Linked DNA regions of Caldimonas thermodepolymerans. The protein of the gene in region 1 binds, or shares a complex with, the protein of each later gene. Links are inferred from orthologs where the notes say so. Each region holds a gene or a part of one and is shown in the gene's direction. Other genes may lie near its edges. The genes, in order: IS481_RS14080, IS481_RS08650 and IS481_RS08645.

The links.
Region 2: the proteins of IS481_RS14080 (region 1) and IS481_RS08650 are in contact, whole or in part, in a cryo-EM structure (PDB 9GE8), measured with the Escherichia coli proteins. The link is inferred for Caldimonas thermodepolymerans from one-to-one orthologs.
Region 3: the proteins of IS481_RS14080 (region 1) and IS481_RS08645 are in contact, whole or in part, in a cryo-EM structure (PDB 9GE8), measured with the Escherichia coli proteins. The link is inferred for Caldimonas thermodepolymerans from one-to-one orthologs.

Annotation. Positions count from the first base shown.
Region 1 is NZ_CP064338.1:2,985,793-2,996,795, reverse strand. The notes cover bases 4,867-7,969. They hold IS481_RS14080 (ABC transporter permease), read left to right. Parts: upstream 4,867-5,205; coding sequence 5,206-7,734; downstream 7,735-7,969. Other genes in these bases: IS481_RS14075 (GGDEF domain-containing protein), read left to right, coding at 7,870-7,969; IS481_RS14085 (DODA-type extradiol aromatic ring-opening family dioxygenase), read right to left, coding at 4,867-5,053. In the rest of the region: IS481_RS14110 (cell division protein FtsQ/DivIB), read left to right, coding at 1-363; cell division protein FtsA, read left to right, coding at 371-1,600; cell division protein FtsZ, read left to right, coding at 1,699-2,910; lpxC (UDP-3-O-acyl-N-acetylglucosamine deacetylase), read left to right, coding at 3,072-4,007; IS481_RS14090 (hypothetical protein), read left to right, coding at 4,020-4,205; more of IS481_RS14085, read right to left, coding at 4,196-4,866; more of IS481_RS14075, read left to right, coding at 7,970-8,613; IS481_RS14070 (MinD/ParA family protein), read left to right, coding at 8,606-9,430; IS481_RS14065 (M48 family metalloprotease), read left to right, coding at 9,478-10,824; IS481_RS14060 (group II truncated hemoglobin), read left to right, coding at 10,821-11,003.
Region 2 is NZ_CP064338.1:1,831,286-1,842,158, forward strand. Bases 1-2,973 are described here. They hold IS481_RS08650 (ABC transporter ATP-binding protein), read left to right. Parts: upstream 1-1,130; coding sequence 1,131-1,817; downstream 1,818-2,973. Other genes in these bases: phbB (acetoacetyl-CoA reductase), read left to right, coding at 1-421; IS481_RS08645 (arylesterase), read right to left, coding at 482-1,132; rlmB (23S rRNA (guanosine(2251)-2'-O)-methyltransferase RlmB), read left to right, coding at 1,814-2,554; IS481_RS08660 (SIR2 family NAD-dependent protein deacylase), read left to right, coding at 2,564-2,973. Also shown: more of IS481_RS08660, read left to right, coding at 2,974-3,307; upp (uracil phosphoribosyltransferase), read left to right, coding at 3,357-3,989; IS481_RS08670 (hypothetical protein), read left to right, coding at 4,117-4,542; IS481_RS08675 (MFS transporter), read right to left, coding at 4,550-5,725; IS481_RS08680 (D-2-hydroxyacid dehydrogenase family protein), read right to left, coding at 5,757-6,767; IS481_RS08685 (penicillin acylase family protein), read left to right, coding at 6,930-9,335; IS481_RS08690 (hypothetical protein), read right to left, coding at 9,346-10,059; IS481_RS08695 (FecR family protein), read left to right, coding at 10,724-10,873.
Region 3 is NZ_CP064338.1:1,826,960-1,833,591, reverse strand. The notes cover bases 1-2,999. They hold IS481_RS08645 (arylesterase), read left to right. Parts: upstream 1-1,174; coding sequence 1,175-1,825; downstream 1,826-2,999. Other genes in these bases: IS481_RS08635 (acetyl-CoA C-acetyltransferase), read right to left, coding at 2,742-2,999; phbB (acetoacetyl-CoA reductase), read right to left, coding at 1,886-2,623; IS481_RS08650 (ABC transporter ATP-binding protein), read right to left, coding at 490-1,176; rlmB (23S rRNA (guanosine(2251)-2'-O)-methyltransferase RlmB), read right to left, coding at 1-493. In the rest of the region: more of IS481_RS08635, read right to left, coding at 3,000-3,920; phaC (class I poly(R)-hydroxyalkanoic acid synthase), read right to left, coding at 3,972-5,669; IS481_RS08625 (hypothetical protein), read left to right, coding at 5,838-6,134; peptidoglycan editing factor PgeF, read right to left, coding at 6,051-6,632. UniProt on the Escherichia coli protein: TesA is a multifunctional esterase that can act as a thioesterase, lysophospholipase and protease.

The DNA of each region.
Region 1 (11,003 bases):
GACGTCGAGGACGAGGACCTGCCCACGCTGCGCGGCCCGGAGGGCTCGGCGGCGCAGGTGCTGGCGCTGTACCGGCGCCTGACGCCGGTGATCGCGCGGCTGGACACGCGCATCGACACCCTCGTGCTGTCGGCGCGTGGCTCGTGGCGCGCCGAGCTGGACGACGGGGGACGGATCGAGATCGGGCGCGGCGAGCCCGACGAGGTGCTGGCCCGGGTGGAGCGCTTCGTCGCGACCTGGTACCAGGTCTCGGCCCGCTACCCGGGCCCGCTGCAGTACGCCGACCTGCGGCACCACAACGGCTACGCCGTGCGCATCAAGGGCGTCACGACCACCGTTCCGGAGTCACGAAGAATCAACTGAGAGCAACATGGCCAAGGAATACAAGGATCTCGTCGTCGGCCTCGACATCGGCACTGCCAAGGTGATGGCGGTGGTGGCCGAGGTGCTGCCCACGGGCGAGCTGCGCGTGGCCGGGCTCGGCGTTGCGCCGTCGCACGGCCTCAAGCGCGGCGTCGTGGTCAACATCGATGCCACCGTGCAGTCGATCCAGCAGGCGCTGAAGGAGGCCGAGATGATGGCCGACTGCAAGATCACGCGCGTCTACACCGGCATCACCGGCAGCCACATCCGCGGGCAGAACTCCACCGGCATGGTGATCGTGCGCGACAAGGAGGTCACGCCGATCGACGTCTCGCGCGTCGTCGAGACCGCCAAGGCGATCAACATCCCCAACGACCAGAAGCTGCTGCTGGTCGAGCCGCAGGAATTCGTGATCGACGGCCACGAGGTCAAGGAGCCGATCGGCATGAGCGGCGGGCGCCTGGAGGTCAAGGTGCACATCGTCACCGGCGCGCAGAGCGCGGCCGAGAACATCGTCAAGTGCGTGCGCCGCTGCGGGCTGGAGGTCGAGCAGCTGGTGCTCAACCCGAGCGCCTCGGCCGCCGCGGTGCTGACCGAGGACGAGAAGGACCTGGGCGTGGCGCTGGTCGACATCGGCGCCGGCACCACCGACGTGTCGATCTTCACCGACGGGGCGATCCGCCACACCGCGGTGATCCCGATCGCCGGCGACCTGATCACCAGCGACATCGCGATGGCGCTGCGCACGCCGACCAAGGACGCCGAGGAGATCAAGGTCGACTACGGCGTGGCCAAGCAGTTGCTGGCCGACCCCGGCGAGCAGGTCGAGGTGCCGGGCCTGGGCGACCGTGCGCCGCGCATGCTCAGCCGCCAGGCGCTGGCCGGCGTGATCGAGCCGCGTGTCGAGGAGATCTTCTCGCTGGTGCACCAGGTCATCCGCGAGAGCGGCTACGAGGAGCTGCTGTCCTCCGGCATCGTGCTGGCCGGCGGCTCCGCGGTGATGCCCGGCATGGTCGAGCTGGGCGAAGACATCTTTCTGAAACCCGTACGCAAGGGCATCCCGACCTACTCGGGGGCCCTGTACGACATGGTGGCCAACCCGCGTTCGGCCACCGTGATGGGACTGCTGGAGGAGGCGCGCCTGGCGCGCGTACGCGGGCATCGGGCGGCCCAGCAGGCCGGCTCGGTGACGACGCTCTTTGGCCGTATCAAGGACTGGTTGATCGGGAATTTCTGATGCCGTCGGGAACCGCTTCCCTCAGGCTGGGTTTGTTTTCTGGTTTTTGTGTGTTTGGTTTTTTTCTGCAAGGCAACTGCTGACGAAGGAGGTCCACCATGCCTATCGAGATGATTGAGGAATTCAACATGGGCACCCAGATCAAGGTGATCGGGGTGGGAGGCGGCGGTGGCAACGCCGTCGAGCACATGATCGCCAAGGGCGTGCAGGGCGTGGAGTTCATCTGTGCCAACACCGACGCCCAGGCGCTCAACAGCTCGTCGGCGCACAAGCTGATCCAGCTGGGCACCACGGGCCTGGGCGCCGGCGCCAAGCCGGAAGCCGGCAAGGCCGCGGCGGAAGAGGCGGTGGATCGCATCCGTGAAGCGATCGAAGGCGCGCACATGCTGTTCATCACCGCCGGCATGGGGGGCGGCACCGGCACCGGCGCCGCCCCGGTGATCGCCCGCGTGGCCAAGGACATGGGCATCCTGACCGTGGGCGTGGTCACCAAGCCGTTCGAGTTCGAGGGCCCGCGCCGCATGAAGCAGGCCGACACCGGCCTGGCCGAGCTGGAGGCCAATGTCGACTCGCTGATCGTGGTGCTCAACGAGAAGCTGCTGGAGGTGCTGGGCGACGACGTCACCCAGGACGAGGCCTTCGCGCAGGCCAACGACGTGCTGCGCAACGCGGTGGGCGGCATCAGCGACATCATCCACATCCCTGGCCTGGTCAACGTCGACTTCGAGGACGTCAAGACCGTGATGAGCGAGCCGGGCAAGGCCATGATGGGCACCGCGACCGCCTCCGGTCCGGACCGCGCGCTCAAGGCCGCCGAGGCTGCCGTCGCCTGCCCGCTGCTGGAAGGCATCGACCTGTCGGGCGCGCGTGGCGTGCTGGTGCTGATCGCCGCGGCGCGCAGCACCTTCAAGCTGGCCGAAAGCCGCAACGCGATGAACACCATCCGCCGCTACGCCGCCGAGGACGCGCACGTGATCTACGGCACGGCCTACGACGACAGCCTGGGCGACCAGCTGCGCGTGACGGTGATCGCCACCGGCCTGTCGGCCCAGGCGCGTCGCCAGCAGGCCCCGATCAGCGTGGTGCACTCGCAGCCGGCGCTGCGCACCGGCACCGACAACATCCCGGTGCTGAACGCGACCGTCGGTGGCGTGGGCCATGGCCCGGCCACCCACGACTACAGCAGCCTGAACACCCCCAGCGTGTGGCGTTCGGGCCGCACCCAGGCGGCGGCCAAGGTCGACGCGCTCGCGAGCAACGGGATGGACGAGATCGAGATCCCGGCGTTCCTGCGCAAGCAAGCCGACTGAGCCGGCGCCGAGCGGCGGCGCGGGCGGATCTGCCACCGGCGGTCTCGCCGTACGGGGGTACGGCGGCACCTCCGCCCGCTCGCGACGCTCGTCGTCCGGCCCCAATGGGCCGGTTGCGCCATCCGTGCGCAGGGGATAACCCTGCCTCATAGAATGCGGACATGCTTCAACAACGCACCCTCAAGTCGCTGACGCGCGCCGTCGGCGTCGGGCTGCACAGCGGGCAGCGCGTGGAACTCACGCTGCGGCCGGCCGCGCCCGACACCGGCATCGTGTTCCGCCGGGTCGACCTGCCCGTGCCGGTCGAGATTCCGGTGTCGGCGATGGCGGTCTCGGACACGCGCCTGGCCTCGACGCTGTCGGCCGGCGGCGACCCGGGCGCGCCCAAGGTGCACACGGTGGAGCACCTGATGTCCGCCTGCGCAGGCCTGGGGCTCGACAACCTGTATGTCGACATCACGGCCGAGGAAGTCCCGATCCTGGACGGCTCTGCAGCCTCCTTCGTCTACCTCCTGCAGAGCGCCGGGATCGAGCTCCAGGGTGCCCCGAAGCGGTTCCTGCGCGTCAAGAAGCCCGTGGAAGTGCGCGAAGGGGAGGGCCGCACCCTCAAGTGGGCCCGCCTCGAGCCCTACCACGGCTACAAGCTTTCCTTCGAGATCGACTTCGACCACCCGGCGGTGGACCAGACCGGCCAGCAGGTGGTGTTCGATTTCGCGTCCGGCCGCTACACCCGCGACATCGCGCGGGCGCGCACCTTCGGGTTCACCAAGGACCTGGAGGTGATGCGCGCGCGCGGGCTGGCGATGGGCGGCAGCATGGACAACGCGATCGTCGTCGACGACTACCGCGTGCTCAATGCCGAAGGGCTGCGCTACGACGACGAGTTCGTCAAGCACAAGATCCTGGATGCGATCGGCGACCTGTACATCGTGGGCAAGCCGCTGCTGGCGGCCTACAGCGCGTACAAGTCGGGCCACGCGCTCAACAACAAGCTGCTGCGCGCGCTGCTGGCCGATGCCTCAGCCTACGAGATCGTCACCTTCGAGGATGAACGCGAAGCGCCGGCCGGCTTCGCGCAACTGGCGCCTGCCTGGTAAGGGATCCGCACGATGTTCGCCGTCGTGCGGTTGCTGATCTTCCTGTTGCTGCTGGGCGCGATCGGCTGCTTCGCGGCCTACCTCGTCACGCGCGAACGGCGCTACTTCCGCATCGGCGCGGCGATCGTCAAGTGGACGGTCATCGCCGGCCTGGTGTTCTTCGGCGTGCTGTTCGTCGAGCGGCTGCTTCAGGCCTGAACCGGCGCGGCCTGCAGTGCCCCGGCCAGCCGCGCGGCCTGCGGGCCGAACGCGTAGGCGTCCATGCCCAGCACCCCGAAGGTCACGTGACCGTGCAGCCGCACCGGCACGTGCTCGCGCCCGCCGGCACCGGCCGGGGCGTAGAACGGCAGCCAGTGCTCGTCGGTCGGGTGCATCAGCGCCGCATGCGGGGCCTGCGCGCGGTAGTCGAACAGCGCGTCCCAGTCGCGTGCGGTGGCCCTGGCGTGCACCCACTCGCGGAACGCGGCCGACTCCGGCGCTTCCGGCACGCCCTCGACCCGGCCGCGCAGCGACAGCAGGCGCAGGTTGTGCGTGATGCTGCCGGTGCCGAGCACCAGCACGCCCTGGTCGGCCAGCGGCTGCAACGCCTCGCCGACCGCGAACTGCGCGGACGGCGGCGCGAACGGCACCAGCGACAGCGGCACCACCGGGATGTCCGCCTCGGGCCACATGTGGATCAGCACGGTCCAGATGCCGTGGTCCAGCCCGCCGGCGTCGACCGCCTGCGCGGGCACCCCGGCCGCCTCCAGCAGGTGCGCGGCGTCCTGCGCCAGCGCCGGGTCGCCCGGCGCGTCGTAGCGCAGCTCGTACAGCGCCGGGGGGAAGCCGTAGAAGTCGTGCACCGTCTCGTGCCGCTTCGCACCCAGCAGCACCGGCTGGCGGGTCGCGGTGTGCGCCGAGACCGCGACGATGGCGCGCGGACGGCCGAACTCGCGATCGATCGTGCGGCCCAGCCGGCCGAAGAAGGCACCGGTGGCGCCCGGCTCGAGCGCGATCATCGGCGAGCCGTGCGAGACGAACAGCGGGGGCAGGGTGCGGGTGTCCATGCCTGCCATTGGAGCACCGAAGTGCCCCGCCGGGGTTGAGCGCACTTGAACGCAGCATTCAACCCGGGCGGTGGCCGCGGCTGCACAATGCCCTCGGTTTGTGGCCGGGCGCGGCATGCGCTACCGTGCCGGACAGGGAGAGCTTTCCATCCATGCCGAATCAGATCCTTGCACTGGCCTGGCGCCAGACGGTGCGCGATTTCCGCAGCGGCGAGCTGCGCCTGCTGGTCGTCGCGGTGATGCTGGCGGTCGCGGCGCTGACCGCGGTCGGCTTCTTTGCCGACCGCCTCAAGGGCGGGCTGGCGCGCGACGCGCGGCAGCTGCTGGGCGGCGATGCGCTGGTCGCGACCGACCACCCGACCCCGCCGGAGTTCGTCGAACGCGCCCGCGCCCTGGGGCTGTCCACCGCGCTGAGCGCCTCGTTCCCGAGCATGGCCCGCGCCGCCGACGAGCAAGGTGGCGCGACGCGCCTGGTGACGATCAAGGCCGCCGGCGAGGGCTACCCCCTGCACAGCCAGGTGCGGCTGGCCGATGCGCCCGGCGGGGCCGAGCGGCTGGCCGGTGCCCCGCCGCAGCGCGGCACGGTCTGGGTCGAGGCCTCGATCCTGGACGCGCTGGGGCTGGCCGTGGGCGATCCGCTGCTGCTGGGCGACGCGACGCTGCGCATCGCGCAGGTCATCACCTTCGAATCCGACCGCGGGGCGGGCTTCCTGGCCTTCTCGCCGCGCGTCATCGTGAACATGGCCGACCTGCCGGCCACCGGGCTGATCCAGCCGGCCAGCCGCGTGACCTACCGGCTCGCGGTCGCCGCGCCCGACGTGCGCCCCCGCGCGGCGGCCGACTACGTGGCCTGGGCCGAGGCGCAGATCAAGGCGCAGGGCCTGCGCGGCATCCGCGTCGAGTCGCTGGCATCCGGCCGGCCCGAGATGCGCCAGACGCTGGACCGCGCCGAAAAGTTCCTCAACCTGGTCGCCCTGCTGGCGGCCCTGCTGGCCGCGGTCGCGGTGGGCATCGCGGCGCGCGACTTCGCCAACCGCCACCTGGACGACTGCGCGATGCTGCGCGTGCTGGGCCAGTCGCAGCGCACCATCGCCACCAGCTATGCACTCGAGTTCGCCGCGGTGGGCCTGCTCGCCAGCGCGCTCGGCGTGGCCGTGGGCTACGGCGTGCACCATGTGTTCGTCGCGATGCTGGCGCAGCTGCTCGAGGCGACGCTGCCGCCGGCCGGGGCCTGGCCCGCGCTGCTGGGCCTGGGGGTGGGGATGACGCTGCTGTTCGGCTTCGGCCTGCCGCCGGTGCTGCAGCTGGCGCGCGTGCCGCCGCTGCGCGTGATCCGGCGCGACGTCGGCGAGCTCAAGCCCGCCTCGCTGGCGGTGCTCGGCGCCGGCACGCTCGGCTTTGCGGCCCTGCTGCTGGCCGTCTCGGCGGACCTGAAGCTGGGCGCGATCGCGGTGGGCGGGTTCGCCGCAGCGGTGGCGCTGTTCGCGCTGCTCGGGTGGCTGGCGGTGCTGCTGCTGCGCCGCGCCGTGCCCGAGGCCGGCGCGCCGCGCTGGCTGGTGCTGGCAACGCGCCAGGTCGGCGCGCGGCCGGGCTTTGCGGTGCTGCAGGTCTCGGCGCTGGCGGTCGGGCTGCTGGCCCTGGTGCTGCTGGTGCTGCTGCGCACCGACCTGATCGCCAGCTGGCGCGCCGCCACGCCGCCCGATGCGCCCAACCGCTTCGTGATCAACATCCAGCCCGAGCAGGGCGAGCCGTTCCGGCAGCACCTGCGCCAGGCCGGGGTGCAGAAGCTGGACTGGTACCCGATGATCCGCGGCCGGCTGGTGGCCATCAACGGCCGAGCGGTCAGCGTGGACGACTACGCCGAGGACCGCGCGCGGCGCCTGGTCGACCGCGAGTTCAACCTCAGCCACGACGCGCAGATGCCCCCGCACAACGAGCTGGCGGCCGGACGCTGGGTGCCCGACGAGCCCGGGGCGGTCAGCGTCGAGGAGGGACTGGCGCGCACGCTGGGCCTCAGGCTCGGCGACACGCTGCGCTTCGACATCGCGGGCCTGGAGACCGAGGCGCGCATCACCAGCCTGCGCAAGGTCGACTGGGCCTCGATGCGGGTCAACTTCTTCGTGATGTTCCCGCTGGCGGAGATGCCCGAGGTGCCCGGCACCTACATCGCCGCGTTCCGGGCGCCGGAGACGCCCGGCTTCGACAATGCGCTCAGCCGCGCCTTCCCGAACGTCACCAATGTCGACGTCTCGGCCTCGATCGGCCAGGTGCAGCGTGTGCTGGACCAGGTGATCCGCGCGGTCGAGTTCCTGTTCGGCTTCACGCTGGCCGCCGGCCTGGTGGTACTGTTTGCCGCGGTGGTCGCCACGCGCGAGCAGCGCTCGCGCGAGTTCGCGATCATGCGCGCGATGGGGGCGGGCGGGCGCCTGCTGGCGCAGGTGCAGCGCGCCGAGCTGCTGGGCGTGGGCGCGCTGGCCGGGCTGCTGGCATCGCTCGCCGCGGTGGCGGTGGGCTGGGGGCTGGCGCGCTTTGCCTTCGAGTTCAGCTGGAACGCCTCGCCCTGGGTGCCGCTGGCCGGCGCTGCCGCCGGGGCGGTGCTCGCACTGGCGGCGGGCTGGTGGGGGCTGCGCGAGGTGCTGCGCCGCCCGGTGGTCGAGACGCTGCGCAAGGCAGCGGTGTGAAATCCTTGGGGCTCGCACCCTACAGAACCCCGCCCAGCTGCCGATAAGGCAGGGACTGGGGGTGGCGGCCCGTGCCGCGGCCCTCGTCCGTGCCTGGTCCCGCGGGGCCGGGTTCGCCCAACGCACTGCCGCCTCGTGGACCGCCCATCCGAACTTTCGCTGCTGAACCTGCGCGACCTCGACCTGGAGCAGGCGCTGTCGTTGCTGGAGCAGGCCGGCCATCCGTTGCCGCCGCAGGCCGACGCCGACCCCCGCGTGCTGCTGCAGGCCGTGATCGACGGCCTGTGCGATCTGTCGCTGCGCGACGCGCTCACGGGGCTGGCCAACCGGCGCCACTTCCGCGCGGTGCTGGAGCGCGAGATCGACCGCGTCGCGCGCACCGGCGAGGCGGCGCTGCTGCTGATCCTGGACATCGACCATTTCAAGCACATCAACGACACCTACGGCCACGAGGCCGGCGACCAGGTGATCCAGGCCGTGGGCCGGCGCCTGGCCGAATGCGTGCGCCCGATGGACACCGTGGCCCGCTACGGCGGCGAGGAGTTCGCCATCGTGCTGCCCAACTGCCAGCCGGCATTCGGCCTGGCGGTGGCCGAGCGCATGCGCCAGGCGGTGCAGGAGCACCCGATCCTGCTGCGCTCGGGCCACCAGGCGCACGTGACGGTCAGCCTGGGCGGCGCCTTCGCGCCGCAATGGGTGCGCTCGTCGGTGTCGTTGTGGATGGAGCGCGCCGACCTGCAGCTCTACTGTGCCAAGACCGAAGGCCGCAACCGCGTCTGTCTCGAGGAGACGCCGGCCAGCAGCGTGACCACCGAGGAGAAAAGCATGCTGTTCGGCGTGAGCCTGTTCAGCGACCTGGAGGTGCCGGGCGATGAGTGAACCGACCAACCGACTTCCGTCCATGCCTGAAACCTCGCGCGACAAGCAGGCCTGCGTGCTGGCCGTGACCAGCGGCAAGGGCGGCGTCGGCAAGACCTTCGTGTCGGCCAACGTCGCCGCCGCGCTGGCCCGCCTGGGCCACCGGGTCCTGGTGCTCGACGCCGACCTGGGCCTTGCCAACCTCGACGTGGTGCTCAACCTGCAGTCCCGCCGCACGCTGCACGACGTGTTCCTCGGGCACTGCGCGCTCGAAGACGCGATCCACGTCGCGCCGGGCGGCTTCTCGGTGGTGCTGGCCGGCTCGGGCCTCGTGGAGTACTCGCGCCTGACGCCCGAGGTGCGCGAGCGGCTGCAGGCCGTGGTCGCCAGCCTGCTGCCGCGCTACGACTACGTGCTGCTGGACACCGGCGCGGGCATCTCCGACGTCGTGCTCTACGCGATCTCGCTGGCCGACCAGGTGCTGGTGGTCGCCACCCCCGAGCCCACCTCGCTGACCGACGCCTACGCGACCATCAAGGTGCTGGCCACCCAGCAGCGCCGCCGCGAGCTGAACCTGGTGCTCAACCAGGTCGCGCGGCCAGGCGACGGCAAGGCCATCGCGCAGCAGCTGCAGCAGGTGCTGGCCCGCTTCGTCTCGACGCCGGCGGGCGATCCGGTGAAGCTGGCCCACCTCGGCGACATCCCGAGCGACCCGTCGGTGCGCCAAGCGGTACAGAAGCGCCAGCTGCTGCTGGAGACCTTCCCCGGCTGCGCCGCCGCGCATGCGGTCAAGGCCGTGGCCGGCCGCCTGGAAAAGGTGCCGGCGCGGGCGGCCTGAGCGGCCCCTTCCTACAATGCCTCCTGTCCATCGATGGGAGGTCGTCCATGAACCATCACGCCGACGCCTTCGCCGCGCGGCTGCGCAGCAACCGCCTGAGCCGGCGCGATGCCCTGTGGCTGTTCGGCGCCAGCACCGCCGCGGTCGCCGGGCTGCAGGGTTGCGCCACCTCGCCCGTGACGGGCAAGAGCATCCTGGTGGGCCTGAGCGAGGAGCAGGAGCGCGCCATCGACGCGCAGCAGGCCCCGCACCAGTTCTCTGCCGACCTGGGGCCGGTGCAGGACGCGGGCCTGAACGAGTACGTCGCCGACGTGGGCCGCCAGCTGCACCAGAACTCGCACCGGCCGCAGATGCCGTATTCGTACCGCGTGCTCAACGCCAACTACGTCAATGCCTACACCTTCCCTGCCGGCGCGGTGGGCGTGACGCGCGGCATCATGACCGAACTGGACGACGAGGCGCAGCTGGCCGCGCTGCTCGGCCACGAGCTGGGCCACGTCAACGCCCGCCACAGCGCGCAGCGCCAGGGCCAGGCGATGGTCGCGCAGGCGGTCGTGGCCGGCATCGGCGTGGCGGCATCCAACTCGCAGTGGGGTGCGCTGGCCGGGCTGGGCAGCCAGATCGGCGCCAGCGCGCTGCTGGCCAGCTACTCGCGCGACAACGAACGCGAGGCCGATGCGCTGGGGCAGGAGTACATGGTGCGCTGCGGCTATCCGGCCAGCGGCATGACCGCGCTGCACCAGATGCTGGTGGAGCAGGAGAAGGAACAGCCCAGCCTGCTGGCGACGATGTTCTCGTCGCACCCGATGAGCACCGAGCGGCGCGACACCGCGAAGCGCTTGGCAGAGACCCGCTACGCCACCAGCCTCAAGGCCCCGGCGCAGCGCGAGCGCTACATGGACCACACCGCCGGCCTGCGCCGCATCAAGCCGACCATCGACGCCTGCAAGAACGGCGAGACCGCGATGGCCCGCAAGGCCTACCAGGAGGCGCAGAACCAGTTCGCCACGGCCATCAAGCGCACGCCGCAGGACTACGCGGCCAACCTGCGCATGGCGCAGTGCCTGCAGGCGCAGGGCCACACCAAGGAAGCCCAGCGCTACGTCGAGACGGCCAAGACCATCTACCCGCAGGAGGCGCAGGCCCGCAAGCTCTCGGGCGTGCTGGCGCTGTCGGCCAAGGACCCGGCGCGCGCCTACGCGGAGCTCGATGCCTTCGACCGCATGCTGCCCGGCGACCCGGGGGTGACCTTCCTCAAGGGCATCTCGGCCGAGGGCATGGGCGACCGCCTGCGCGCCGCCCAGCACTACAACGCCTACCTCAGGGCCACGCGCAGCGGCGAGGCGGCCCAGTATTCCGCTTCCCGGCTCAAGGCCTGGGGCTACCTGAAATGACCGAAGACCACACCACCACGCAGCAGCCGGCCTCCGCGTTCGAATGGATCGGCGGCGAGGCCCGGGTCCGCGAGCTGGTCGACCGCTTCTACGACCTGATGGACCTGGAGCCCGCCTACCGCGAGCTGCGCGCGCTGCACCCGACGCACCTCGACGGCTCGCGCGACAAGCTGTACTGG
Region 2 (10,873 bases), 1.2 Mb from region 1 along the record:
GGTGATCAACACCAACCTCAACAGCATGTTCAACGTCACCAAGCAGGTGGTGCCGGACATGGTGGAGCGGGGCTGGGGCCGCATCATCCAGATCTCCTCGGTCAACGGCGAGAAGGGCCAGGCCGGGCAGACCAACTACTCGGCGGCCAAGGCCGGCATGCACGGCTTCACGATGGCGCTGGCGCAGGAGCTGGCCTCCAAGGGCGTGACGGTCAACACCGTGAGCCCCGGCTACATCGGCACCGACATGGTCCGCGCGATCAAGCCCGAGATCCTGGAGAAGATCATCGCCACGATCCCGGTGCGGCGCCTGGGCACGCCGGAGGAAATCGCCTCCATCGTGTCCTGGGTGGCGTCGGAGGAATCGGGCTTCGCGACCGGTGCCGATTTCTCGATCAACGGCGGCCTGCACATGGGCTGAAGCTCGCCAGCCCTGCCGATGCGAAGAAGCCGCCCTCGGGCGGCTTCTTGCCGGGGCGGCTCATTTCGCCGCGAGCATGCGGCGCAGCTCGGGCCAGACGTTGTCCAGCATCTTCGGCTGGGCCGCCTCGTTCGGGTGGATGCGGTCGGCCTGGAACCATTGCGCGGCGTCGGGCGCGTCCCCGATGCCCTGCAGCAGGAAGGGCACCAGCCGCGCACCGTGCGCCTTCGCCACGCGCGGGTAGAGGGCGGCGAACTGCTCGGCATAGGCGCGGCCGTAGTTGGGCGGCATCTGCATGCCCACCAGCAGCACCTGCGCGCCGGCGGCCTGCGCATCCTGCACCATGCGGGCGAGGTTGTCCTCGGTCATCGGAAGCGGCAGCCCGCGCAGCGCGTCGTTGCCGCCCAGCTCGATCACGACATGGGTGGGCTGATGGCGCTTCAGCAAGGCCGGCAGGCGCGAGCGGCCGCCCGAGGTGGTGTCGCCGCTGACGCTGGCATTGACCACGGTGGCCGGCAACTGCTGCTGCGCCAGGCGCTGCTCCAGCAGGGCGACCCAGCCGCTGCCGCGCCGCAGCCCGTACTCGGCCGACAGGCTGTCGCCGACCACCAGGATCTTCGCCGGCCCCGCGGCGAACGCGGGCAGCACGGCCGCACCCGCGAGCAGCGCGGCAAGCACGATACAGTTGCGACGTTGTCGAAAGGACGCCATGAGTTCAGCCATCATTGAAGTCGAACACGTCACCAAGCGCGTGCGCGATTCGACCGGAGAGCTGACGATTCTCCACGATATCAGCTTCACCCTCGAGCCCCGGGAGTCGGTCGCCATCGTGGGTGCGTCCGGCTCCGGCAAGTCCACGCTGCTGGGCATCATCGCCGGGCTGGACACGCCCACTTCGGGCACGGTGAAGCTGGCCGGGCATGACCTGTTCGCGCTGGACGAGGACGCGCGCGCACGGGTGCGCGCCGAGAAGATCGGCTTCGTGTTCCAGAGTTTCCAGCTGATGGGCAACCTGACCGCGCTGGAGAACGTGATGCTGCCGCTGGAGCTGCAGGGCCGCGGCGACGCGCGGCGCGCGGCCACCGAGATGCTCGCACGCGTGGGCCTGGGCGCGCGGCTGCACCACTATCCCCGCCTGCTGTCCGGCGGCGAGCAGCAGCGCGTCGCGCTGGCGCGCGCCTTCGTCGTGCAGCCGGCGGTGCTGCTGGCCGACGAGCCGACCGGCAGCCTGGACTTCGCCACCGGCGAGAAGGTCATGGAGCTGATGTTCGACCTGAACCGCGAGCGCGGCACGACCCTGGTGCTCGTGACCCATGACCGCGCGATCGCGCAGCGCTGCGACCGGCAGATCCGCATCGAGGCCGGCCGCATCGCGCCCGCTACCATAGCCGCATGACCGCAGCCCCCAAGATCCTGTTCGGCTTCCATGCCGTCACCGTGCGCCTGAAGACGGCGCCGCAATCCATCCACGAGATCTACGTCGACGCCTCGCGCCGCGACCAGCGCATGCGCCAGTTCGTCGCCCGTGCGCAGGAGGCGGGCGTGCGCCTGATCGACAGCGACGACGAGCGGCTGCACAAGCTGTGCGGCACGCACCGCCACCAGGGGGTGGTGGCGAAGGTGTCGCCGCTGGAGCAGGCGCGCTCGCTGGACGACCTGCTCGACGGCCTGAACGAGGCGCCACTGCTGCTGGTGCTCGACGGCGTGACCGACCCGCACAACCTGGGCGCCTGCCTGCGCGTGGCCGACGGGGCCGGCGCCCATGCGGTGATCGCGCCCAAGGACCACGCGGCCGGGATCAACGCGACGGTGGCCAAGGTCGCCAGCGGCGCGGCCGAGACCGTGCCGTACTTCATGGTGACCAACCTGGCGCGCACGCTCAACGAGCTGAAGGAACGCAACATCTGGGTCATCGGCACCTCCGACGATGCGCCCAAGACCCTGTACGAGGTCGACCTCAAGGGCCCGGTGGCCCTGGTGCTGGGGGCCGAGGGCGCCGGGATGCGGCAGCTGACCCGCAAGACCTGCGACGAGCTGGTCAGCCTGCCGATGCGCGGCGCCGTCGAGAGCCTGAATGTCTCCGTCGCCAGCGGCATCTGCCTGTACGAAGCCGTGCGCCAGCGCGGCGCCTGAACGCGCATCTTGGACACCGACACCGTCCGCCGCTGGATCGAGGAGGCGCAGCACCTGTGCGTGCTGACCGGCGCCGGCATGTCCGCCGAAAGCGGCGTGCCGACCTTCCGCGACGCACTGACCGGGCTGTGGGCCCGCTACGACGCGGCGGAGCTGGCCACCGAGCAGGGGTTCCGCGCCCAGCCGGCGCTGGTGTGGGACTGGTACCAGTCGCGCCGCGAGGGGGTCGCGCGCGCGCAGCCCAACGCCGGGCACCTGGCCATCGCGCGCTGGCAGGCGGACCACCCGGGGCGGTTGACGCTGGTGACGCAGAACGTCGACGACCTCCACCAGCGCGCCGGCAGCACCGGGGTGCTGTGCCTGCACGGCGCGCTGTTCGCCGACCGCTGGCTGGACGCCTGCCCGCGCCGTGCGCGCGGCGAGCCGGCCTGCGATCCCGGCTCGGCCGAACCGGGCCACCCGCCGCGCTGTCGCAGCTGCGGCAACCTGGTGCGCCCCGGGGTGGTGTGGTTCGGCGAGGACCTGCCGCCGGACGTGCTGGAGGCGGCCGAGCGCGCCGCCGAGGCCTGCGACCTGATGCTGGTGGTCGGCACCTCGGGGGTGGTCTACCCTGCGGCCGGGCTGCCGGCCGTCGCCCGGCGGTGCGGTGCGCGGGTGGTCGTCGTCAACCCCGAGCCGAGCGGCATCGACCCGCTCGCGCACGTGGTGTTGCGCGGCACGGCGGCCGGGCTGCTGCCCGTCCTGCTGCGCTGATCGCTACACTCAACGCACCTGCAAACGCCCGCCTCGCCGAGGTGAATTCATGCCCGTCATCGAAGTCAAGCATCCGCTCGTCAAGCACAAGGTCGGCCTCATGCGCGAGGCCGACATCTCCACCAAGAAGTTCCGCGAACTGACGGCCGAAGTGGCCCGCCTGATCGCCTACGAGGCGACCGCCGATTTCCCGCTGGAAAAGACCACCATCAACTGCTGGAGCGGACCGGCCGAGGTGGACCAGATCAAGGGCAAGAAGGTCACCGTGGTGCCCATCCTGCGCGCAGGGCTGGGCATGCTCGACGGCGTGCTCGACATGATCCCCAACGCCAAGATCAGCGTGGTGGGCCTGTCGCGCAACCATGACACGCTGCAGCCGGAACACTATTTCGAGAAGTTCGTCGGCGACCTGGCCGCGCGCACCGCGCTGATCATCGACCCGATGCTGGCCACGGCCGGCTCGATGATCGCCACCATCGACCTGCTCAAGCGCAAGGGCTGCAAGGACATCCGCGCGCTGGTGCTGGTCGCGGCCCCCGAAGGCGTGAAGGCGCTGGACGACGCGCACCCGGACGTGCGCTGCTGGACCGCCGCGATCGACAGCCACCTGGACGCCAACGGCTACATCATCCCGGGCCTGGGCGACGCAGGCGACAAGATCTTCGGCACCAAGCACGAGTAAGCCGCGCGTCCGGCCCCGGTCGCACCGCAGGGCCGGGGATACACGGCTTTACAGCTCCCGTTGAACATTGTCGGTGCGCCGCGATCCATGTGCGGTGCCACAAGACAACAGGGAGCCTGTCCGACCCATGAGCCACCTGCGTGCATGGATGACCGGGTGCCTGGCGGTGGTCATGGCCGCGATCAGCGGCGACCTCGCCCGGACCCCCTCGGAGCGCACCGCCAGCGCCCGCCACAGCCGCTACGACGCCGACGAGACGCTGCGCAAGATCGAGCACGCCGCGCGCCGGCACGGTTACACCGTGTTCGCGCGGGTCGCGATGCCCGCCGATGCGCCGCCCGCGAACCGCCCGGTGGTGCTGGTGCTCGGCACGCCCGAGGGCGTGACGCCGGTCGTCGTCGACGAGCGGGCCGCCTCGATCGAGGCGCCGCTTGCGCTGACCATCGTGCCGGCCGGCGACGGCCGTGCGCAGGTCCATGTGCCCGAGCCTGCGGCGCCCTGGACCGCGGCACTCACCCCGCTGGCACCGTTGGTGGAGCAGGCGCTGGCCTGAACGCGCCTCAGGCCCCGGCCGCGGCGGTGCGGCGCGCGACCCAGTGGCTTGCCACCACGGCCAGCAGCAGCCAGCCCAGGCCCATCCAGCTGAGCGGCCCGTAGCCGCCGTGCGCGATGATCCAGCCCCCGGAGCCTGCGCCGACGGCCTGGCCCAGGTAGATCGCCGAGGTGTTCAGCGCCATCAGCGCCGGGGCGAGCAGCGGCGCGGTCATCCCCAGGCGGGCCTGCTGCGCCGAGTTGGTCGCGAAGCAGCCCAGCCCCCAGGGCACCAGGATCAGCGCCAGCATGGCCGGCGTGGTCGCCAGCGGGAACAGCAGCAGGCTGCTGCCGATCAGCACCAGCGTGATCATCACGCCCTGTGCGGGCCCGATGCGGTCGATCCCGCGCGACAGCAGCACGTTGCCGACCAGGCCCCAGGCACCGAACCAGGCGAACGTCAGGCTGATCGCGGTCGGTCCCGCCTGCAGCTGCTGCCGCAGGTAGGGGGCGAAGTAGGAGAACACGGTGAACTGGCCGGCGGCCTGCAGCGCGGTGACCGCCACCATGGTCATCAGCATCGGGTTGGCGAACACGCCGCGCCAGGCGCGCAGGCTCATGCCGGGCGGGCACACGCCGTCGGGCAGGGTGCGCCACACCGCCGCGGCCGAGGCGAGCGACAGCACGGCCACGCCGCCCATGGCCCAGCGCCAGCCGAGGGTCTCGCCGACCCAGGCCGACATCGGCATGCCGGCCACCGAGGCGACCGACCAGCCGAGGAAGACAAAGGTGATGCTGCGCCCGCGCTTATCCGGCGGGGCCATGAAGCCGATCGCGGCGGCCGCCTGCGGCGTGAACACCGCGGCCGCCAGCACGGTCAGCGCGCGCACCACCAGCAGCGAGGCGTAGTTCGGCATCAGCGCGCAGGCCGCATGGCCGACCGCGTACCAGAGCATCGTCAGGCACAGCAGCCGGCGCCGGTCCCAGCCGGCCAGCAGGCCGCCCAGCACCGGGGCGAAGAAGCAGATCACCGCGGCGCCGACGGCCACCAGCTGGCCGGCCAGCGCCACCGGCACCTGCAGCGAGGCGGCGATGTCGTTGAGCGTGCCGCTGGCGGACATCACGCCGCTGCCGATCACGAAATTGCCGAACAGCAGCGCGCGGCACACCCGCGCGAGGGCGTCATCCCGGGCGGCGGCGCTCATCGGACCGGGCCCCGGAAGCAGGACAGGGACTTCATCCGCGGATCACCTTGAGCGCGTCGGGATTGACGATGTTGGTCGGTTGGCCGTTGATGAAGTTGATGACGTTGTCGAACGCCGCGTTGAAGTACATCTCGTAGCTATCCTGCTCGACGTAGCCGATGTGCGGCGTGCACACGGCGTTCTCCAGGCGCAGCAGCGGATGGCCCTGCAGGATGGGTTCGCTCTCGAACACGTCGACCGCGGCCATGCCGGGGCGGCCGCGGTTGAGCGCGCTGACCAGCGCGTTTTCCTCGATCAGCTCGGCGCGCGAGGTGTTGACGAACAGCGCGGTGGGCTTCATGCGCAGCAGGTCGTCCAGGCGCACGATGCCGCGCGTGGCGTCGACCAGGCGCAGGTGCAGGCTCAGCACGTCGCTCGCCTCGAACAGCGCCTCGCGGCTGAAGGCCGCGTCATGCCCGTCGGCCACCGCCTTGGCGCGCGAGGCCTCGCTGCCCCAGACCAGCACCTTCATCCCGAAGGCCCGGCCGTAGCCGGCGACCAGCTGGCCGATGCGTCCATAGCCCCACACCCCGAGCGTCTTGCCGCGCAGCACCATGCCGATGCCGAAGTTGGGCGGCATCGACGCGGCCTTCAGGCCCGACTGCTGCCAGGCGCCGTGCTTGAGGTTGCCGATGTACTGCGGCAGGCGGCGCATCGCGGCCATGATCAGCGCCCAGGTCAGCTCCGCCGGGGCCACCGGCGAGCCCACGCCTTCGGCCACCGCGATGCCCATGCGGGTGCAGGTCTCGAGGTCGATGTGCGGGCCGACCTTGCCGGTCTGCGAGATCAGCTTCAGGCGCGGCAGCTTCTCCAGCAGCTGGCGCGGGAAATGGGTGCGTTCACGGATGAGCACCAGCACGTCGGCGTCGCGCAGCCGCACCGACAACTGGCCGATGCCCTTGACCGTGTTGGTGTAGACCTTGGCGTTGTAAGGCTCGAGCTTGGCCGCGCACTTGAGCTTGCGTACGGCGTCCTGATAGTCGTCCAGGATGATGATGTTCATGAATGCTGCTGACGATGGGGCGCGCAACGGCGACGGCCGCCAGGATGAGACCCCGCAAGTTTCTCACGGGTGGGCCGGCTGATGGGACGCCGCGGGGCAGGGCAGGTCCGCTGGCGGCACGCGGGCGGGCCGGTTACCCTTGCCCGCGAAGGAGAGGTGACGATGAAGTGGTTGCGTCGCGTGCTGCTGGGGCTGGTGCTGCTGGTGGCGGTGGTGGTCGCCGGGGCGGCCTGGTACGTGCTGCGGGCCTTGCCGCAGGTCGAGGGCGAGCTGGTGGTGCAGGGCATCGAGGCGCCGGTGACCATCGTGCGCGACGAGCACGGCATCCCGACCATCCGCGGTGCCTCGCTGGCCGACGTGATGTGGGGCCTGGGCTTCGTGCATGCGCAGGACCGGCTGTGGCAGCTCGAGGTGCACAAGCGCGTCGGCGCGGGCCGCCTGGCCGAGGCCTTCGGGCCGGCCGCGCTGGCGAACGACCAGTTCCTGCGCGCGCTGGGCGTGCGCCGCACCGCGCAGCAGCAGTGGGCGGGCGTGGACGGCGAGACCCGCCGTGTGGTCGAGGCCTATGCGGCGGGCATCAATGCCTACGTGCGCCAGCACCTGCGTGCCCGGCCGCCGGAGTTCATCGTGCTGGGCCTGGAGCCCGAGGACTGGGAACCGGCCGACACCGTGGCCTGGACCACGATGATGGCGTGGGACCTGGGCGGCAACTGGAACAACGAGCTGCTGCGCATGGCGCTGTCGCTGAAGCTGCCCGTGGAGCGCATCAACGAGCTGCTGCCGCCGTACCCCGGCACCGCGCCGCTGCCCACCATCGACTACGCGCAGCTGTATCGCAGCCTGAGGCTGGACGGCACGCTGGGGCGCCAGGCGGAGCTCGCCGCGCCGCCCTCGGGGCTGGACGGCATCGGCTCGAACAACTGGGTGGTGGCCGGCTCGCACGCTGCCAGCGGCAAGCCGCTGGTGGCCAACGACCCGCACCTGCGCCTGAGCGCGCCGGCGCTGTGGTACTTCGCGCGGCTGGAGGCCCCCGGCTTCAAGGTGGCCGGCGCGACCATGCCCGGGTTGCCGGCCGTGGTGCTGGGGCAGAACGAGCACCTGGCCTGGGGCTTCACCAACACCGCACCGGACGTGCAGGACCTGTACCTCGAGGAACTTCACCCGGACGACCCGATGCTGTACCGCACGCCCGACGGTTGGGCCCGGTTCGAGACCCACGAGGAGGTGATCCGGGTCAGGGGCCAGCCCGAGGTGCGGATGACCGTGCGCGCGACGCGCCACGGCCCGGTGATCTCCGACGCACCCGGTCCGGCCAGCACGCTGACCGGACCGCAAGGCGCGCCGACTCATGTGCTGGCGATGCGCTGGACCGCGCTCGACACGGACTACACGACGCTGGACGCCGCACTGGGCATCAACCGGGCGCGCAACGTGGACGAGTTCGTCCAGGCCGCCCAGCGGCATGTGGCGCCGATGCAGAGCATGGTGGTCGCCGACGTGCACGGCCGCATCGCGATGGTGGCGGCCGGGCGCGTGCCGTTGCGGCAGCCCGGGCACGACCTGCATGGCCTGGTGCCGGCACCCGGCTGGGAGGCGAAGTACGACTGGGCCGGCTACCTGGACCCGGCGCTGACGCCGCGCGAGCTCGATCCCGCGCGCGGCTGGATCGCCACCGCCAACCACCGCATCCACGGGCCGGACTACCCGCATTTCCTGACCAGCGAATGGACCCTGCCGTACCGCCAGCAGCGCATCGAGCAGCTGATCGACACCGGAACCAGGCACACGGTGCAGACGATGGCCGCGATGCAGGCCGACGTGGTTTCGCTGGCCGCGCGCCGCCTGCTGCCCTGGCTGCGGCGCGCGCAGGCCTCGCACCCGCTGGCTGCCGCAGCGCACCGGCAGCTGGAGGGGTTCGATGGCGAGATGCACACCGACGCGGTCGGCCCGACCCTGTTGTGGGCCTGGCAACGGCACCTGGCCGAAGGGCTGTTCGCCGACGAGCTCGGCCCCGAGCTGTGGGAACGCATGGCCGCGCGCCATTTCCAGGACGCGATCGAAGGCGTGCTGGAGGGCGACCGCACCTGGTGGTGCGACGACAAGTCCACGCCGCAGGTCGAGACCTGCCAGGACGCGATCGATGCCGCCTTCGTGCGCGCGCTGGACGAGCTGCAGGCGCGGCTGGGCGACGACGTGGCGGCCTGGCAGTGGGGGCGGGTGCACCTGGCGCGCTCGGAACACCGTCCGTTCAGCCGGGTCAAGGCCTTGGCGCCCGCGTTCGAGCCGGACACCCCGACCGCCGGCGACAGCTTCACGCTCAATGCGACCCGCGTGAACCTGAAGGCCCACCCGCGCACCGGCGAGCGCTACTGGAGCGACCACGGCCCCAGCCTGCGTGCGGTGTACGACGTGGCGGACCCGGCGCAATCGCGCTTCATCCATTCCACCGGCCAGTCCGGACTGCCGTTCTCGCGCTGGTACCGCAGCTTCGTGCAGCGCTGGGCCGAAGGGCAGTCGGTGCCGGTGTGGGCCGAAGGCGAGACGGTGCTGAAGCTGGTGCCGCGCTGACGGGCGGCCTTCAGGGCTGCAGCAGCCAGCCGATGCCGGCCAGCAGCGCCCCGGCGGCGGCCAGGCACAGGCCCAGCAGCACCGGCCGCAGCCCGGCATGGTGGCCGAGGAAGCCGCCGAGCACGAACAGCTCGGCGATCGCGATGCCGTAGGCTAGGTGCAGGCCGTCGGCCGCCCACCACAGCGGCAACACCGCCGGCAGCAGCCCGGCCAGCACGATCAGCAGCACGGCGCCGGCGGCCTGCAGCTCGCCGGCAAGGCCCAGTTCTTCCTGCTCGGTGTCGCGCACGCGCGCCCTCATGCGGTGGAGGTCGTGCGGCGAGACCTGCTCGACCAGGCTGGGCGGCAGTTCGTGCCGCAATTCATCGACAAAGGCGTCGGGGGAGGTTGCGCCGAGCAGCTGCTGGCGCAGGCGCTGGCGCGCTTCGCGCGCGGCCAGGTTGCGCCGCAGGAAGACCACCGCGCAGACGCCGCTCCAGGCGAGTGCCGCGGCCAGCGCGCCTTTCGCCGTGGTCGACGCCGGGCCCCCCGCGATCGCGAAGGTGCCGGTGAACAGGATGGTGACCAGCAGCCCGCAGGCGATTTCGCCCGCCCGCTGGGCCCGGTCCAGCCAGTGACGGCGACGCGGGCGGCGTTCGTCGCGCGCGATGCCGAACAGCAGCCCGGCCAGCCGCGATACGGCGTTGGCCTTGCGTCCGACATCGTGTAGGTCACTGCCGTGCATCGCGCGCTTGCTCCTCGAGGTTCCTTCGGGCCGGTCCGGGCCTGCCGGGCGTCAGTATGAGGGGCTTCGCCTGCCTGCGAAAGCTGTCAGGTCTGCGAGAGCACGTCTTTTGCCGTCGGGCGTGTCGAAAGCGGCACGAACACAGCGAGCCGGTAGCGTTTGGTCACACCTGACGGACTGGTCCGGTGCCTGCGGGGTCGGTCGCGTCAGGCCATGCAAGACGGATGCCCGACCCTCACGCTGGCTGCTGCCGCTGCGCCCGCAGGGCCTGGGCTGCCTGCACCATGTGGCGCAGCGCCTGCCGAGCGGGGCGTCCAGAACGACGTCGACGACGAGTACGGGGCCGCCAAGCGCATCGGGGCAGGGGGCCGTGGCGCGAGCTGTACGCCACCAGGCCCCAGTCGATTGCGGGCCAACCCGAGGTCGCGGAGCTGGGCGAGATCATGCGCACCCGGTGCGCAAGGCTGCTGCCGGGCACCGAACTGCTGCCCCGAGCGGGCAGTCCTGCGCCCGGCCGTGGAATGCTTGACAAAAGGCCGCGGCGGCGTCTGATGGCAGGGGGGCGACCCGGATACCCGGTGCGCCGCTTCCACCCTATGATCTACTGCTTTGCCTCGTGGAGGGGGCGGGGCCTGGCTTGAGCCGGAAGGATCGAGGGAGCGAGATGTTTCGTCGAGCGATGCTGCTGCTGACCTGCTGGCTGCCCGCGGTGACGCTGGCGGCGGGGGCGGAGGCGGTCGTGACCATACAGGAGGGGGAGGCCAGCCTGGTGCGCGGCGTCAACCGCCTGGCGATCGCCGAAGGCGTGCGGCTG
Region 3 (6,632 bases), 1.2 Mb from region 1 along the record:
CGTTGAGCGTGCGCGCCAGGTTGGTCACCATGAAGTACGGCACGGTCTCGGCCGCGCCGCTGGCGACCTTGGCCACCGTCGCGTTGATCCCGGCCGCGTGGTCCTTGGGCGCGATCACCGCATGGGCGCCGGCCCCGTCGGCCACGCGCAGGCAGGCGCCCAGGTTGTGCGGGTCGGTCACGCCGTCGAGCACCAGCAGCAGTGGCGCCTCGTTCAGGCCGTCGAGCAGGTCGTCCAGCGAGCGCGCCTGCTCCAGCGGCGACACCTTCGCCACCACCCCCTGGTGGCGGTGCGTGCCGCACAGCTTGTGCAGCCGCTCGTCGTCGCTGTCGATCAGGCGCACGCCCGCCTCCTGCGCACGGGCGACGAACTGGCGCATGCGCTGGTCGCGGCGCGAGGCGTCGACGTAGATCTCGTGGATGGATTGCGGCGCCGTCTTCAGGCGCACGGTGACGGCATGGAAGCCGAACAGGATCTTGGGGGCTGCGGTCATGCGGCTATGGTAGCGGGCGCGATGCGGCCGGCCTCGATGCGGATCTGCCGGTCGCAGCGCTGCGCGATCGCGCGGTCATGGGTCACGAGCACCAGGGTCGTGCCGCGCTCGCGGTTCAGGTCGAACATCAGCTCCATGACCTTCTCGCCGGTGGCGAAGTCCAGGCTGCCGGTCGGCTCGTCGGCCAGCAGCACCGCCGGCTGCACGACGAAGGCGCGCGCCAGCGCGACGCGCTGCTGCTCGCCGCCGGACAGCAGGCGGGGATAGTGGTGCAGCCGCGCGCCCAGGCCCACGCGTGCGAGCATCTCGGTGGCCGCGCGCCGCGCGTCGCCGCGGCCCTGCAGCTCCAGCGGCAGCATCACGTTCTCCAGCGCGGTCAGGTTGCCCATCAGCTGGAAACTCTGGAACACGAAGCCGATCTTCTCGGCGCGCACCCGTGCGCGCGCGTCCTCGTCCAGCGCGAACAGGTCATGCCCGGCCAGCTTCACCGTGCCCGAAGTGGGCGTGTCCAGCCCGGCGATGATGCCCAGCAGCGTGGACTTGCCGGAGCCGGACGCACCCACGATGGCGACCGACTCCCGGGGCTCGAGGGTGAAGCTGATATCGTGGAGAATCGTCAGCTCTCCGGTCGAATCGCGCACGCGCTTGGTGACGTGTTCGACTTCAATGATGGCTGAACTCATGGCGTCCTTTCGACAACGTCGCAACTGTATCGTGCTTGCCGCGCTGCTCGCGGGTGCGGCCGTGCTGCCCGCGTTCGCCGCGGGGCCGGCGAAGATCCTGGTGGTCGGCGACAGCCTGTCGGCCGAGTACGGGCTGCGGCGCGGCAGCGGCTGGGTCGCCCTGCTGGAGCAGCGCCTGGCGCAGCAGCAGTTGCCGGCCACCGTGGTCAATGCCAGCGTCAGCGGCGACACCACCTCGGGCGGCCGCTCGCGCCTGCCGGCCTTGCTGAAGCGCCATCAGCCCACCCATGTCGTGATCGAGCTGGGCGGCAACGACGCGCTGCGCGGGCTGCCGCTTCCGATGACCGAGGACAACCTCGCCCGCATGGTGCAGGATGCGCAGGCCGCCGGCGCGCAGGTGCTGCTGGTGGGCATGCAGATGCCGCCCAACTACGGCCGCGCCTATGCCGAGCAGTTCGCCGCCCTCTACCCGCGCGTGGCGAAGGCGCACGGTGCGCGGCTGGTGCCCTTCCTGCTGCAGGGCATCGGGGACGCGCCCGACGCCGCGCAATGGTTCCAGGCCGACCGCATCCACCCGAACGAGGCGGCCCAGCCGAAGATGCTGGACAACGTCTGGCCCGAGCTGCGCCGCATGCTCGCGGCGAAATGAGCCGCCCCGGCAAGAAGCCGCCCGAGGGCGGCTTCTTCGCATCGGCAGGGCTGGCGAGCTTCAGCCCATGTGCAGGCCGCCGTTGATCGAGAAATCGGCACCGGTCGCGAAGCCCGATTCCTCCGACGCCACCCAGGACACGATGGAGGCGATTTCCTCCGGCGTGCCCAGGCGCCGCACCGGGATCGTGGCGATGATCTTCTCCAGGATCTCGGGCTTGATCGCGCGGACCATGTCGGTGCCGATGTAGCCGGGGCTCACGGTGTTGACCGTCACGCCCTTGGAGGCCAGCTCCTGCGCCAGCGCCATCGTGAAGCCGTGCATGCCGGCCTTGGCCGCCGAGTAGTTGGTCTGCCCGGCCTGGCCCTTCTCGCCGTTGACCGAGGAGATCTGGATGATGCGGCCCCAGCCCCGCTCCACCATGTCCGGCACCACCTGCTTGGTGACGTTGAACATGCTGTTGAGGTTGGTGTTGATCACCGCGTGCCAGTCCTCCGGCGTCATCTTCAGGAACATGCGGTCGCGGGTGATGCCGGCGTTGTTGACCAGCACGTCGATCGGCCCGTGCTCGGCCTTGGCCTTGGCGAAGGCGGCCACCGTCGAATCCCAGTCGGCCACGTTGCCCACCGAGGCGTAGAAGGTGTAGCCCAGCTCCTTCTGCTGGTCGAGCCACTTCTGGTAGTCGCGGTTCGGCCCGCAGCCGGCGATGACCTTGAACCCATCGCGTGCCAGGCGCTGGCAGATCGCGGTGCCGATACCGCCCATGCCGCCGGTGACGTACGCAACTTTCTGTGCCATGTTCTGCTCCTGATGTATCTGTTTCGTCTGTGCCGGTGACGAGGGTTGCCGCAAAGGCCCCACGGGTCAAGCCCAGGTTCCCCCTCCCCCGTCACCGGACGGGCCATTGCCGCAACGTTCAGCGCTCGACGGTCAGTGCCACGCCCATGCCGCCGCCGATGCACAGCGAGGCGATGCCCTTGCGGGCGTCGCGCCGCTGCATCTCGTGCAGCAGCGTGACCAGGATGCGGCAGCCGGACGCGCCGATCGGGTGCCCGATCGCGATCGCGCCGCCGTTGACGTTGACCTTGCTGGTGTCCCAGCCCATTTCCTTGTGCACCGCGCAGGCCTGCGCCGCGAAGGCCTCGTTGATCTCGAGCAGGTCGAGGTCGGCCGGCTTCCAGCCGGCGCGGTCCAGCGCCTTGCGCGCCGCCGGCACCGGGCCCATGCCCATGTAGGCCGGATCCAGGCCGGCGCTGGCATAGGAGGCGATGCGCGCCAGCGGCTTGAGGCCCAGCTGCTCGGCGCGCTTCGCGCTCATCACCACCACCGCGGCCGCGCCGTCGTTGATGCCCGAGGCATTGCCCGCGGTCACCGTGCCCGCCTTGTCGAAGGCCGGGCGCAGCCCGGCCAGCGCCTCGGCGCTGGTCTTGCGGTTGATGAACTCGTCGGTGTCGAACACCACCGGGTCGCCCTTCCTCTGGGGGATCACCACCGGCACGATCTCGTCCTTGAAGCGCCCGGCGTCCTGCGCGGCGGCGGCCTTCTGCTGCGAGGCCAGCGCCAGCGCGTCCTGCTCCTCGCGGCTGATGCCGTACTTCTTCGCGACGTTCTCGGCGGTGATGCCCATGTGGTACTGGTTGTAGACGTCCCACAGGCCGTCGGTGATCATCGAGTCGACCATCTTCCAGTCACCCATGCGCTGGCCCTCGCGCGAGCCGAGCAGCACGTGGGGCGCCAGGCTCATGTTCTCCTGCCCGCCGGCCACGACGATGTCGGCGTCGCCGTCGCGGATGGCCTGCGCCGCCAGCATCACGGCCTTCAGGCCCGAGCCGCACACCTTGTTGATGGTCATCGCCGGCACGCCTTCCGGCAACCCGGCCTTGATGACCGCCTGTCGCGCCGGGTTCTGCCCGCAGCCGGCCTGCAGCACCTGGCCCATGATCACCTCGCTGACCTGCTCGCCCGAAAGGCCGGCGCGGCGCAGCACCTCCTTGATCACGGTGGCCCCCAGCTCGGCAGCCGGCGTCTTCGCCAGCGTGCCGCCGAACTTGCCGACCGCCGTTCGCGCGGCGGAAACGATGACGATGTCAGACATGTTCAAGCTCCTTGGAAGGGTTCGGGTATCTGTTCATGCCGGAAGGCGCCTTCAGGCCCGTTCCTTGACGTAGCGCCCGGGCGCCGGCTCGATCGGCCGGTAGGTCCGGTTGCCCGGCGTGCGCGGCGCGGCGACCTGCTTGCCGGCGTGGCTGCGGATCCAGCCCGCCCACTCCGGCCACCAGCTGCCCGGGTGCTCGGTCGCACCGGCCAGCCAGTCGCGCGCCGAGGCGGGCAGCCTGGCGTTGACCCAGTAGCTGCGCTTCTTCCTGGCCGGCGGGTTGATCACGCCGGCGATGTGGCCCGAGGCCCCCAGCACGAAGCGCAGCTTGCCCTTGAGCAGCCGCGTCGAGGCGTAGGCCGACTCCCAGGGCACGATGTGGTCCTCGCGCGAGCCGTAGATGAACGCCGGCGCCTGGATGCGGCCGAGGTCCACCGGCGCGCCGCACACCGTCAGCTTGCCCGGCTCCTTGAGGTTGTTCTCCAGGTAGGTGTTGCGCAGGTACCAGCAGAACATCGGCCCGGGCAGGTTGGTGCTGTCGGAGTTCCAGTACAGCAGGTCGAACGGCGGTGGCGTCTCGCCCTTGAGGTAGTTGCCGACCACGTAGTTCCACACCAGGTCGTTCGGGCGCAGGAACGAGAAGGTCGCCGCCAGCTCGCGGCCGCGCATCAGCCCGCCGCCGGTGGGGCTGTTCGGGCCGATGGTCATCTCGCGCATCTGCACCGCGGCCTCGTCGACGAACACGTCGATCACCCCGGTGTGGCCGAAGTCGAGGAACGAGGTCAGCAGCGTCAGGCTGGCCGCCGGCTGCTCGCCGCGCGCGGCCAGCACCGCCAGCGCGGTGGCCAGCAGGGTGCCGCCGATGCAGAAGCCGAGCGCGTTCAGCTGCGGGCTTTTGGCCACCTCCTGCACGACGCGGATGGCCCGGATCACGCCGTCCTCGATGTACTCGTCCCAGCCGACCTGCGCGAGGCTCTCGTCGGCATTGCGCCAGCTGACCAGGAACACCCGCAGCCCCTGCTCCAGCGCATGGCGCACGAAGGAGTTGTCCGGCTGCAGGTCGAGGATGTAGTACTTGTTGATGCACGGCGGCACGATCAGCAGCGGCCGCTCGTACACCTTGGCCGTCAGCGGCTTGTACTCGATCAGCTGGAACAGCGGGTTCTCGTAGATCACGCTGCCCTCGGTGGTGGCCACGTTGCGGCCCACCTCGAAGACGCTCTCGTCGGTCTGCGACAGGTGCCCTTGCCTGAGGTCGTGCAGCAGGCGCAGCATGCCCTGCGTCAGGCTCTCGCCCTGGGTCTCCAGCGCCTTGCGCTGCGCCTCCGGGTTGAAGGCGAGGAAGTTGCTCGGCGCGCTCGCCTCGATCCACTGCTGCACCGCGAAGCGGATGCGCTGGCGGGTCTTCTCGTCGCCCTGCACGGCGTCGGCCAGCTGCAGCATCGTGCGGGCGTTGAGCAGGTACATCGCCGCCACGTACGACGCGGCCGGGTTTTCCGCCCAGCCCGGCCCGCTGAAGCGCCGGTCCTCGATGCGCGGCGCCTGGCCGGGCTGCGCCAGCGCGGCGTTCCAGATCTTCGCGGCTTCCTGCAGGTATTCGTTCTGCAGCTGCGAGACGCGCTCGAGCGGCAGGTTCAGGCGCATCAGCGCGTTGACCGCCTGGCTGACGTGTTCGCCGAGGGCCTGGACCGTGGGACCCGCGGGCGGCTGCTTGTCCTGGGCAGGCCGGGGTGCAGAGCGTTGTGTCATCCTCTCCTCGTGTCAGTGAACGCGAGCCGGGCCGCCCGAAACCGGGTGTCCGGGCGTTTGCCTCCCTCTGGCGCCCGCGCTGCCCGCGGCCCTGCATCTGACTCCCATAATGCTCGGTCCTCTCTGATCGTTGTCAATCGGGCCTGCCGCCCGGTGCTGGAACCACGCGTGCTCTATCTCGTCGCAATCACCTGGCTCTACGTCGCGCTGATGATGGCCGTGGCCGAGGCCTTCAGCAGCCAGGGAACCGTGCTCGGCGCGATCTTCACCTTCATTCTGTACGGGCTCGGCCCCGTCGCACTGGTGCTGTATCTGTTGGGTACACCTGCGCGCCGCAAGGCCCGGCGTCGCGCCGAGCAGGCGCAAGCCGCCGCGTCCCCGCTAGTCCCCGGCGCCGGCGACCCGCCAGACGGCAGCCGCCATGCGCCCCGTGACCCCGTCGCGCCGGAACGAAAAGAACCTTGAGCGGTCGGACACCGTGCACCAGTGCCCGCCGCTGACCGCGGTCACGCCCGCGGCCGCCAGGCGGTCCCTCGCCAGCCCGGGCAGGTCGGCCCACCACTTGCCCGCCACCGCCCCCGGCCGGAAGCGGGCGCCGGCGCGGTCCTGCACCGCGACGAACGCCTGGCGCACCTCGTCGCCCACCTCGAACCGATCGGCTCCGATGCAAGGTCCGAGCCAGGCGAGCAGCCGCGCCGGCTCGCACCCGGCTGCCTCGCACAGCGCGCGCACGGTGCGCTCCAGCACGCCGGCGCACAGCCCGCGCCAGCCTGCATGGGCGGCACCCACCGCGCGGCCGTCGGCGCTGGCGAACAGCACCGGCAGGCAGTCGGCCACCATGACCGTGCAGGCGATGCCCGGCTCGGTCGTGATCGCCGCATCGGCCTCGTGCGGCCGGGCACGGCGCAGGTCGTCCGGTCCCAGCCGCACCACGGTGGTGCCGTGCACCTGCTGCAGGAACAC